Regions from separate parts of the Pseudoalteromonas sp. SR44-2 genome, predicted to be linked through region 3. Evidence: predicted binding sites of a transcription regulator. Region 3 holds the regulator's gene; each other region holds the start of a gene.
What was found. The regulator ArgR, encoded in region 3, controls arginine synthesis, uptake and breakdown. The targets are predictions, from matches to a motif close to ANTGAATANNTATTCANT.
Positions count from the first base shown of each region.

Region 1: argC (N-acetyl-gamma-glutamyl-phosphate reductase) is a predicted target of ArgR. The motif match lies at 2,149-2,166, and genes of this name have one in related genera.
Region 2: H5115_RS01725 (arginase family protein) is a predicted target of ArgR. The motif match lies at 2,197-2,214, and genes of this name have one in related genera.

Region 1 is NZ_JACJDW010000004.1:98,894-103,189, forward strand. Features, by position in the region: gene H5115_RS03820 (hypothetical protein) at 1-890, shown strand, start outside; gene argE (acetylornithine deacetylase) at 941-2,092, opposite strand; gene argC (N-acetyl-gamma-glutamyl-phosphate reductase) at 2,316-3,326, shown strand; gene argB (acetylglutamate kinase) at 3,327-4,094, shown strand; gene H5115_RS03840 (ornithine carbamoyltransferase) at 4,102-4,296, shown strand, end outside.
Region 2 is NZ_JACJDW010000002.1:101,702-105,997, reverse strand. Features, by position in the region: gene cdd (cytidine deaminase) at 30-956, shown strand; gene udp (uridine phosphorylase) at 1,047-1,802, opposite strand; gene H5115_RS01725 (arginase family protein) at 2,257-3,366, shown strand; gene H5115_RS01720 (transporter substrate-binding domain-containing protein) at 3,496-4,185, shown strand.
Region 3 is NZ_JACJDW010000009.1:63,642-67,937, reverse strand. Features, by position in the region: gene ispB (octaprenyl diphosphate synthase) at 96-1,067, shown strand; gene mdh (malate dehydrogenase) at 1,315-2,247, opposite strand; gene argR (transcriptional regulator ArgR) at 2,473-2,940, shown strand; gene H5115_RS07685 (Dyp-type peroxidase) at 2,948-3,847, opposite strand; gene H5115_RS07680 (ABC transporter ATP-binding protein) at 3,896-4,296, opposite strand, start outside.

The sequences.
Region 1 (4,296 bases), on a different contig from region 3:
TGGGTGGTGTTAGTTACGCAAACTACGTAGCAACTCAAGAAGTGCGTGCAAAAGTAGATAAGCAACTTGCTTTAGTAAGCGAGCAAACTGGCGCTACATTTAAATACGCTGGTTTATCGGCAAGTGTTATTTCAAAGAGTGTAGAAATAACAAACATGGAAGTAATAAGCCCTGAAGGTGACAATGTTGCTAATATTCAAAGCATTGAAATAACTGGCTACGAGCCGGATAAAATATCACCACATACATCATTTGATGTAAAAAGCTTTCAGTTTGATAAAAGCTTCGTATCAAAATTACCAGCTGATACAAACGAAATGTTAGCGTCGGCAAGTTACGACTTACATTCATCACTTGATTACGATGAAGAGTCTGGCAATAGTGATGTAGTAGTTAAACTTGATGCAAAAGACATTGTTAGTTTTAATATGGATATGGGTTTAGCTAATTCAAAAGCGTTAATGGATGCTTCATTGGCTATTAGCAAGGCGCAGCAAGAAGCCGGTGATCAACCGCTGACGTATGAACAAGAATTACAGCAGCAAACACTTGTTATGCAAGCAATGAGTAAATTAGAGCCGCGTAATGTTAGCTTTGCCTTAAATAACCAAGGTAAATTAAAAGATTTACTCTCAAGCGAGCTTGAAAAGCAAGGTATGACGCTTGAGCAAATGGAAATGACGCTAGAGCAACAGTTACAACAAGCTCCTGTAACTGAAGATATTGCAGAGGCTTTAACCAGCTTTGCGAAAGGTTTAAATTCATTCAGTGTGTCTGCAAAGCTACCTGAAGGTAAAACTATGATGGAAATTAACCAACAAGTTATGATGCTAGTAGGGCAACCTGAAGAACTAGTTAAGTTTATTAACTTAGAAGTTAAAGGTGATTAGGCCTTAGTTCTGTATTAATAAAGGCGCCAATTGGGGCCTTTATTGTAATCTTATTCGCTAAAGCAATTTGCTTTTATAAGATCAGTGATTACTTGTTGTGATGGTTTTATTTTTTCCATCGCTAAAAATTCATCAGGCTGGTGTGCTTGGTTAATTGAGCCTGGGCCCATTACAATCGTTTCACAACCGAGTTGCTGGATAAACGGCGCTTCAGTGCAGTAATTTACCGCGACCGCTTTTTGCCCCGCTATTTTTTCAGCCATTTTTACTAAAGCACTGTCGGTGCTACCACTAAATGCCGGTATTGGTTCATGTAAATCAATAACGCTCACCGCATTTGGGTATTGCTGATTTATCTCTTTCGTTGCATCGAGTACTAATGCTTGTAGTTCTTGTACACTTAAACCTGGTAATGGGCGCATATCTATATGCATTTCACAGCAACCACAAATTCTATTCGCGTTATCGCCGCCATGAATATTACCTAAGTTTAATGTTGGGTAAGGGATTTCGAAGTGGTTTATTGAATACTTATGCTTTAATTGTTCTTTTAAGATCATCAATTTTGTAATCACTTTATGCATTACTTCAATGGCGTTAAGACCACGTTCGGGATCGGAGCTATGCCCAGAGCGACCAACCACTCTTATTGCTGTACTCATATGGCCTTTATGCATAAATACTGGCGTCATATCAGTAGGTTCGCCTATTATACAACGCGCAGGTTTTAAATTCGGGTGCTTACATATTTGTTGTGCACCAGCCATCGTTGTTTCTTCGTCGGCGGTAGCAAGAATTAAAATAGGCTGAGTTTGCTGCTTTTCATCAAGTTCACTAATCGCTTGTAATACAAAAGCAAAAAAGCCTTTCATATCAATACTTCCTAGCCCATACAATTTGTTATCGAGTTCGGTAAGTTTAAATGGATTATGATTCCAACGACTGTCATCAAAAGGCACTGTGTCGGTATGACCAGCTAGCATTAATCCGCCATCACCTTCTCCGCGTTTTGCTAATAAATTATAGCGCCCTTTACCTCCTTCTAATTCTATAATTTCACACGTAAAACCGATTGTTTCGCACCAACTGGCTAGGAGTTCGATTACGTTTTTATTGCTCATACACAGGTTGTCTTCAATAGCACTAATAGAAGGGGCTGCAATCAATTGTTGGTACATGGAAATAAACGAAGGCAAAGGCATAAAAAAATCCAAAATTATTATTCAATTTAATTGCATAACAATATAAAAGTATTTATGATGAATATCAATTCACTTTTTAAGCATAAATATATTAAAGTAACGCCATGAAAATAATGCGACGATAATCAAAATTCATTAATAAAAAAGACTTAATTAGCGTCTAAGCTAGTTTAAGCGAACATTATAGATAAGTAGTAATTAATTTTAAGATAACGAGTAACAAATGAATGTAGTGATTATTGGCGCAAGCGGATACAGCGGCGCAGAGTTAGCAAGTTTAGTTGCTAAGCATCCAAACTTAACTTTAACAGGCTGTTATGTATCAGAGGGTAGCTTAGATAAAAATAAATTGCTAAGTGATTTATACCCGGAGCACCTTGGCTTACTAGACTGCCCTTTACTTCCTCTTAGCGTATCAGCTTTTGATGACATTCAAAGTGATGCTGATTACGTATGCTTATGTACCGATCACAAAGTAAGTGTTGATCTAGCGCCGCAATTTTTAGCTATGGGTAAAAAGGTATTTGATTTATCTGGTGGCTATCGTTTAGCAAGCAATGACGACTACGTTACTTACTATGGTTTTGAGCATCAACATCCAGAGCTTTTAAATGAAGCGGCTTACGGTCTAGCTGAGTGGAACCATGATGCTATCGCTAATGCAAAGCTAATTGCTGTTGCAGGTTGTTACCCAACAGCAGCGCTTAATGCGCTAAAACCGCTTAAGCAAGCAGGCTTATTGAGCAGCGAAAGTATTATTATTAATGCGGTTTCGGGCGTTACAGGCGCAGGGCGTAAAGCTAGTGTAGGAACACATTTTTGTGAAGTGTCGCTTGCACCTTATGGTTTGTTTAACCATCGCCACGGCCCTGAAATTGAACAACACCTTGGCCACAAAGTGTTGTTTACACCGCACTTAGGTAATTTTCCGCGCGGTATTTTAGAAACTATTTATGTACAGCTTAAGCCAGGCGTTACCAAGGAAAACGTTGCATCGGCTTATCAAGTACTTTCAAGCGAGCCATTAATTCGTTTATTAGGCGATAAAGTACCTTCAATTAAAGGTGTAGCTAAGCAGCCATTTGTTGATATTGGCTGGCAGCAACAAGGAACGCAGTTAATTGTGATGTCTGCTATTGATAACTTATTAAAAGGCGCTGCTGGACAAGCTTTGCAGTGTATTAATATTTCTATGAATTTAGATCATACCACTGGATTAAAAGGAGCGTTTTAAATGAGTAAAAAAACGTGGGTAATTAAACTAGGTGGTGCAGTACTTAATACAGAAAATGCAGCAAAGGCGTTGTTTGATGTATTAAATGAGCAAACAAATGATGAATTTGTCATTGTACATGGCGGTGGCGCTTTAGTTGATACATGGTTAAAACAAGCGGGTTTTGCCAGTGCTAAACACCAAGGATTACGTATTAGCCCAGCAGAGCAAATGCCTTATATAGTCGGAGCACTCGCAGGTTGCGCTAATAAACAATTAATGACTCAAGCTATTAGTGCTGGGCACAAGCCTGTTGGCTTAAGTCTTTTTGAGGCAGGTGTTACTGCCACTCAAAAGCTAAAAGCGCTTTGCTTAGTGGGTAAATGTAAAAGCAACGACGATTCTATTGTTAATGATTTACTTAAAATCGGTCGCCTACCCATTGTTAGCTCTATAGGCTTTGATGAGCAAGGGCTTTGGTACAACGTAAATGCAGATGAAGCAGCAGCGGCTATTGCTAGTAACTTAAATGCTGAGCTTATTTTTATGACGGATGTTGAAGCAGTGCTTGACGAAAATAAACAGCCGTTACATCAACTTGACACAAAACACATTGATACTTTAATTACAAATGGAGTAATTGTGGGCGGGATGGAGGTCAAAGTTAAGACCAGCCTTCACGCTGCCCAACATTTACGACGCGGTGTGTATATTTCCAGCTGGCAAAAGCCAGAAAAGTTAACTGCTCTGCTACAAGGCGAGCATGTCGGAACTAAGATTACACCATAGGTTTATTATGTTTGAGAATTTTTTAACGGGTTTAGAGTTAGACCAAGAAGGCGCACTTAATTTATTAAAGTTAGCGCAAGATATAAAAGCAAAACCAGAAAAATACAGCAATGTATTAGCGGGAAAATCAATCGTAACATTGTTTGAAAAACAAAGTTTACGTACTCGCTTATCGTTTGATATAGGTATTAACCGCCTTGGT
Region 2 (4,296 bases), on a different contig from region 3:
ACTTAGCCATTGAATAATTAAAAAATATTATGGCTTCAGCAACTTTTACTGTACAGCAAGATACAGCACTTACAAATTCGCACTTCATATTAAGCGTAGCGCAAACAGCGTCATTACGTAGTCAATTAAAATCACAACGTGGCATATTAAATTCTAATAATATTAAAGCGTTATGCGCGCAACTCAATGTGTCTGATGATGTATTACTACAAGGTTTAGTGCCTTTAGCTTCTGAGTATGCCGTTGCGCCAGTGTCAGATTTTCATGTAGGCGCAATTGTTAAAGCGCTTGATGAAAAGGGTGAGGTAAACTTTTACTTTGGTGCAAATGTAGAGTTTGATCATCAAGCATTGAGTTTAGTGGTTCATGCAGAGCAATCGGCTATAAATAACGCATGGTTAAACGGCGCTAAAAAAATAGTTAAAATTGCTATTAGCGATGCGCCTTGTGGGTATTGTCGCCAGTTTATGAACGAACTAGCTGATGCGAAAGAGTTTGATATTTTACTTCCTGATCAGCAATTTAAACTTGCTGAATTACTGCCGCATTCATTTGGACCTACCGATTTAGGTAACGAATTTAGCTTATTTAACCCAAAACCACAGCAAGGTAATTTTAGCTTTGATGGCCTTGATGAAACCCTTGCGCGTTTTGCACTTAATGCGTATGTGCCTTACAGCCACAACTTTAGCGCCGTAAAAATAAGTACATTTAGTGATGGTGATTTTTACGGAAGTTACGCCGAAAATGCAGCTTACAGTCCAAGTTTATCGCCACTACAAAGTGCACTAAGCCAGTTCTTTTTGGCTGGGCTTAGCTTTAACGAAAGTTCGGTGAAGGGAATTACATTGCTCGAAACAGCGGGTCGTGAAAACCAGTCGCAAGTGGCAAAAGCTGTACTTGCCAGTTTTACGCATTTACCTGCACTTAAAGTAATTAGCGCACCACTTAAATAGTGGCTTGCATACAATAAAGCACAGCCAGAGCTGTGCTTTATTAAAGCGAGTCATTCTATCGAATTAACTCACTGACTGCTATAACCTGTATTAATCAAGTAATACTTTAGCTGCTTCTAATACTACTGCTACAGATTTACGCTCAATTTCACCGTGGTCTACATTTGGTATTTCTTGGCGAGTACGGTTAACAAGTACGCCTGCTACACATGCTGCTTGTAATCCAAGGGCTGCACACATAGTAAATAATGTTGCCGATTCCATTTCGTAGTTCATCACGCCCAATTTTTGCCACTCTTCGCAGCTACCTTGTAGTGATTTAGGAACGTAACCAGAGTGCGTATCGTAACGCTCTTGCCCTGGGTAGAATGTATCGCTTGATGCAGTAATACCAATATGAAAATCGATATTTAGGTTTTTACATGCTTGTACCATAGCTTGTGTCGCATAAAAGTCAGATACAGCAGGGTAGCTAAGTGGTGCAAAATGTTGGCTAGCTCCATCTAAACGTACAGACGCTTGGCTAATTAAAATTTCGCCTTCGTTAATGTGTGGCTGAATTGCACCGGTTGTACCAATACGTAAAAATTTACGCACGCCAAGTTGTGCTAATTCTTCTACTGCAATCGACGTAGATGGACCACCAATACCTGTAGAACATATAACCACAGAGTGGCCGTTTAATTGACCTAAATAAACATGAAACTCGCGAGTTTGAGCAAGGCAGGTTGGGTTGTCTAGGAATTGTGAAATACGTGCTGCACGATCTGGATCGCCCGGTACAATCGCAAGTTTTGCACCTTTAAGATCGTCAATACATAGTCCTAAGTGAAATACCTTTTCCATAGCTAAGCCTTTTATAATAATTTGTTGTCAATCTAGCATGATTGCTAGAAACGTTTATCAAGTACAGGACGATTGTCCGTTTTATCTTAACTCTTCCAATAAAGCCTTAATAATTTTAAGGGCTAATTTGATTTATTCACCAACTATGAATATTCACTCAAGTACTTATATACGTAGCCTTGTTGCGCTGTTGACATGTTCAAGCAGACATAATAAGTATCACTCAAGCGCGTAACTACGATTAAATGAATGATTACAGATTTTCATTAATATCAAATAAATTCAATTACTTAAATTTGTAGTGAACACGTAAAAACTAACGTGTTTACTTATATTAAGCACTGACTTATTTAGCGAAGTGGCATTTATTTGAAGTTTAGGCATTTTTAGTGATTTTGCATAACTACTCAAAAGTAATTAGCTACGTACAGAATAAAAACCGAAGGAGTTTATTATGAGCACACAATTTGAAGCATTTAAAAACAAAGTTGAGCACTGTTTGTGCGCACCGGGCGATGGCGTATACACAGTAAATACTGCAAAAGAGCGCAAAGCCGCACTGCGTAATAAACTTTACGGACAAACTGAAAACGTTGATAACTTGTGGCGCGAGTCTTTAAACGAATTACCAAACTCACCACATAAAGCCGTTATGTTAGGTATTAGTTCAGACTGTGGCGGTGGTATTTTACGCGGCGCAAACTGGGGGCCGTTGTTTGTGCGCTCAGCTTTAATTGATCAGCAACCTCAGTGTCATTCGTTTGATTTAGGTGATGTACGTGTAATCCCACATTTACTTCATGACAAATACCTAAATGATGCAACCATTTCTAATTGCCAAAAAGCCTTATATGGTGATGAAGATAACGACTATTACGTAAGCCCATTATCAATCACTGAAGATGTGTGCGACAGTTTTTACGCAACGTTTAAAGATAAAGGTATATTTGGTATTGGTGGCGATCACTCAATTAGTTACCCACTTACTAAAGCGTACTTAAAAGCAAAACGTGAGCAAGGTAAGCGCACGGCTATTATTCACTTTGACGCGCATACCGATTTACTTGTGGAGCGCTTAGGTATTGATTTATGTTTTGGCTCGTGGTGTACACATATACTAGAGTTTTTACCGGCGCCGCATCATTTAATACAATTTGGTATTCGCTCAAGTGGCAAGCCTAAAGCGCATTGGGAAAATACTTTTGGTGTTAAACAGCACTGGGCACATGAAATCATTGAACGCGGCGCAGCAGCGGTTGCTGCCGACGCTATTGCACAGTTAAAAGCCGATAACGTTGATGAAATATACGTAAGCTTTGATATTGATGCACTTGATGCTGAATTTGCATCCGCCACAGGTACGCCAGAGCATCACGGTTTAACGCCTCAGCATGCGCTTGATATTTTATCAGCCATTGCGGATGAGTTCCCGATTACGGGTGCAGATATGATGGAGATAGCGCCATTCACCGACAGCTCTTTAGTTGGTCAATCAAGCTCAGAAACTACACTTAGAGAAGGCGCTAAAATTTCAGCCTTTTTAATTAGTGCAATGAACAAGTAAGCTGTAGAAGCTATAAATACTAGCACTATCAGCGTATAAGTGTGCATTACATGACTAAAAACTAGCAGTTCATAAAGCCTCAGCTATATTTATTAAATACATATAATGAGTTAGTTGAGGCCTCGCTAGATGAAATTGTTGATCTTTTTATTGTTCATTAGCTGTATTAAAGTTGATGCAGCTGAAATTACAATAGTAACGGAAGTATTTCCGGACTTTCAGTATATTAATGAAGATAACAAACTCGTCGGCCGCTCTGTCGATAAAGTTCATAAAGCGCTAGAAGGTACAGGTATAAACTACACTATGTTGGCGCATAGTTGGGCTATATCCTACAATGCAGCGCTACGCGATAAAAACACCTGTATATTTTCGATTGTTCGATTACCTAATAGAGAAAGTAAGTTTAACTGGGTAGGTGAACTGGAAAGCTTTGACTCTGCCATTTATGGTCTAAAATCCAGAGGTATAAAGTTAAACACTCTCAATGATGCTAAAAAATACAAAATAGCAGTACTGCGTGATAACTTTAGTCATCATTATTTGCTTGAAAGGGGCTTTAGTGAAAGCAAGCATTTATTACTCATCGATAGCCTAGATAAAATAGATAAACTCATAAGCACTCGTCACCATATACTTGATTTTGTTATCCTCAACAAAAAGCAATTTAACTATCGAGTTAAAACAGAGCCTAAGCTTGAGTTACTAGAACCATTACTTGATTTAAATACAACTCAGTCTCCGTTATTTTTTGCCTGTAATATAAATATGGATCCGGCTTTAGTTTCTCAATTAAAAGTTGCCTTTAATAAAATTTAAGCACTTTAAACTCACTGTTTTACCTCTTAAATAATTGAAAATTAATAGCTTAAATATATTTCGTAAATATAAATTGCTGCGTTTAAAAAACCGATTATAATCCAGCTGCTT
Region 3 (4,296 bases):
GTGTTTTTTCAATCAATCGTCACAAAATATCGAGCTAGTGCATTTTTTGTTGTACAATCTGCGCCGTTCACACATAAAAATTGGCTCGGAGATCAATGGATATAAAAGCTATCCAGGCGTTAATCGAAAGCGATATGAATGACGTCAATCAACTTATACATGCGCAAATGCGCTCAGATGTGGCGTTAGTTAATCAGCTTGGTTTATATATAGTTAGCAGTGGCGGCAAACGCGTTCGTCCAATGCTGGCTATTTTAGCAGCCAAAGCGCTCGGTTATCAGGGTAAAGATCACATAACACTTGCAACAATTGTTGAGTTTATCCATACAGCAACGCTATTGCATGATGATGTTGTAGATGAATCAAACTTACGACGTGGCACGCCTACAGCAAATGCTGAATTTGGTAATGCTGCTAGCGTATTGGTTGGTGACTTTATTTACACTCGCTCATTTCAGCTTATGGTTGGCCTTGGAAAAATGCAGATTATGCAAGTACTTGCCGATGCAACAAACATTATTGCTGAAGGTGAAGTATTGCAGCTGATGAACTGCAATGACCCAGATACGACTGAAGCCAGCTATATGCAGGTTATTTACTCTAAAACGGCTAAATTATTTGAAGCAGCTACAGGCCTTGCTGCCATTATCACAGAGCAAGACCAAGCGACACTTGATGCACTAAACCTATACGGTATGCATTTAGGTACTGCGTTTCAACTAGTAGATGACGTACTCGATTACAATGCAGATGCTGAGCAGCTAGGTAAAAACATTGGCGATGATTTAGCTGAAGGCAAACCAACCCTTCCGCTTATTTATGCTATGCAACATGGTAGCGAGCAGCAAACACAGCTTATTCGTGATGCAATAGAGCACAGTAATGGTATGGAGCATTTAGAGGAAATTTTAACTGCACTAAAACAAACTAATGCGCTTGAGTTTACAATGCAAAAAGCAGAGCTTGAGGCCGAAAAAGCCATTGCCTGTTTAGACTTTTTAGCTGAGTCTGACTATAAGCAAGCACTTATAAGCCTTGCCCGTATTGCGGTTGACCGCGACCACTAGTTTTAACTAGTTACACAGTGTGACATTAATTCTGAGCAATAAAAAAGCCTGCAAATGCAGGCTTTTTTATATACCAATTTTATCAAAACATTAAGCATTCTTTCGGGCTAAATAACTCATTAGCTGCGTTAAATATTATTTATATAGAACAACTATACATCGTAGTATTTGCCTTGCTAACGAGCTATTTATCCATCGTAATAACTGCTCATTTATTTAATGCTATTGGTATCGCTCAAACCGGCTATTACGCCATGAAATCAACACCTTCTTTGATGTCTTTTTTCAGAGTTTCAAGCATGTCATTTTTTGCTTTTGTTTCAAATGCGCTTAGTTCGCCGTAAGAAAGAATTTCTTCTACTCCGTTTTTACCTAAACGTACTGGATGTGCAAAGTACTCTGCATCGCCATTTTCAACAGCAACGTAAGCGTAATCTACAACTTCTTCACCTTGTAGGCCTTTAACTAAAGACATACAAAAACGAGCTGCAGCAGCACCCATAGATAGCGTAGCTGAACCACCGCCTGCTTTAGCATTTACAACTTCAGTACCCGCATTTTGGATACGTGGAGTAAGTGCAGCAACTTCTTCATCAGTGAAAGAAACACCTTCAACTTGAGAAAGTAGAGGCAGAATAGTTGTGCCTGAGTGACCACCAATTACTGGTACTTTTACAGTTGCTACGTCTACGCCTTTAAGTTCAGCAACAAATGCTTCTGAACGAATAACGTCAAGCGTAGTAATACCGAATACGCGTTTAGCGTCGTAAGTACCTGCTTTTTTGAATACTTCAGCAACAATTGGAACTGTGCCATTTACTGGGTTAGTAATAATACCTACTAACGCTTTAGGACAGCTGGCAACAATGCCTTCTGCTAACGTTTTGATGATGCCAGCATTTACATTGAATAAATCAGCACGATCCATACCTGGTTTACGCGGCATACCCGCTGGGATAAGAACGATGTCAGAGCCTTCAAGCGCTTTATTTAAATCGTCTGCGCCAAAGCCTGCAACTTTAACATCTGTTGGGATGTGAGAAAGGTCAACCGCAACACCTGGTACTACTGGTGCAACATCATAAAGTGATAATTCAGAGCCAGCTGGTAAGCCTGTTTTTAATAATAAAGACAACGCTTGGCCGATACCGCCTGCAGCACCTAATACAGCAACTTTCATTGGAATTCTCCGTAATTTGAGGTAGGAAACATTTGTGGCTCTTAAGATAATGAAATTAGCGACTAAAAACAAATTTATCCTGTCTATTTCAAGTATATTTTCGACCATAGTCGTAAACTTATGTGATTTAACGCATCAAACTGGCAAGTTAACTAAACAACTGCTGCATAATTATTCATTTTTGTGTAGAATTTGCGGCATAAATAACAAAAACGAATAAAGACTATGCAACCACAAGATAAACAAGAAGCACTGGTAAAAGCATTTAAATCACTATTAAAAGAAGAAAATTTTGGCTCTCAAGGCGAAATAGTTGATGCGTTAAAAGATCAAGGTTTTGACAATATAAGCCAAAGTAAAGTATCACGCATGTTAAGTAAGTTTGGCGCTGTACGCACACGTAATGCCAAACAAGAAATGGTTTACTGCTTACCTGCTGAAATGGGTGTACCTACGGCTAAAAGCCCATTACGCCAATTAGTAATCGACATTATGCACAACGAAATGATGATCATCATTCGTACCAGCCCAGGTGCTGCTCAGCTTATTGCACGTTTATTAGATTCATTAGGTAAAGCAGATGGCGTACTAGGAACAATTGCAGGCGACGATACTATTTTTATCGCTCCTGCTAAAATATCTGAAATAGATGTAACACTTGAACGCGTTCGCATTTTATTTGATACGGTTTAATAGCAAATTAAATTTGTTTTAAAAACCCTATTGAAGGTGCAAAGAAAGCAGAGCCCATATCGGCTTGAGTAAAATCAAGCCAGTGGTCGTAGCAATCCCCTTCCCCTAAACGACTATTAAGTACTTTTTCAAATGCGGTGCCCGTACAAGCGCATGTAATTGATAACATTCCCTGCTCATACACGTCGCCATAAGGCATGCTTTGATTTAATAGTAGCGGTTGTCCGTCTTCGTCTTTTAGCTCACTTCGCGAAGCATGGCTGGTTTCGATCGCTGGGGTAATTAGCGTGTTATCAAGACGCGTACGTCCCATTATTTGCTCTTGCTCACTCAATGATAAATGCTGCCACATAGTTAAATCATGTTTATAACGCTGAACATGAATATAACTCCCCTGATCTTCAAAGCTATCAGGGTTGCTGATTAAAGCCGTAGCGCGCTTTTTTCTTCCATGTGCGGTGTCGCCACCATAAATAAAACCGTTAAAATCACGACCATCTAAAAAGCGAAAATTCCGAATTTGCTCCACCAGCTCTACATCGGGGGCAAATAATTTTAAAATTTGCAGCGCAAATAAATGGTTAACGTCTTCACGGTCAGAGCGAATTTGCACAAATAAATCGCACGGTTGTACGCTCATTTGGTGATCGCTATGGGTTATATTGGGAAAGCTCTGTAATTCGCTTGGAATGTATTCAGGGAGGATATGCGGCCAGTATTGCGCACCAATAGCAACCATACAAGAGAGCATTGATTCTGAAAATTGATCGCTAAACTCTTCTTCTATAGCGCTTACTTGTTTTAACTTTGCGCGAAGTGATTCGTCTTGACCATCAAACACATTAAAAAATAAGTGCAAACCGTGTAAGTTTGCTTCAGCACAAATCCCTGATTGCGCTTGCGCCATTGTTATTCCTTAGTTTTACAGATAAAAACACAGCGAATAACAAATTAATTACGATTCGAAAAAATTCACCGTGTGAGGTTTTATTTTTATTATAACCTGATCATTATTTTCAAATGACTGGCCATATTGTGCAGCAACTTCAATTTCTTGTTCATCAATAACAAGCGAATAAACATACGCCGAACCAATAAAGCGACGACTTATGATTGTAGCTCGCTTGCTGAATTTGTCACTTTGGTTATCTGCCACTAATTCTATTTGATGAGGGCGCACATATATAAGCCCTGCACTTACATTATGCTTACTCTCAACATAAGATTCGACTAAACCAAATGGTGTTTTATATTCAGTTGCGGTTAACACTTCTGCGCTTAAGTATATGCCCTGACCCAGAAACTCTGCAACCTCCTTTGAACACGGAGATGCAAAAAGCTGCTCAGGCGTGCCTT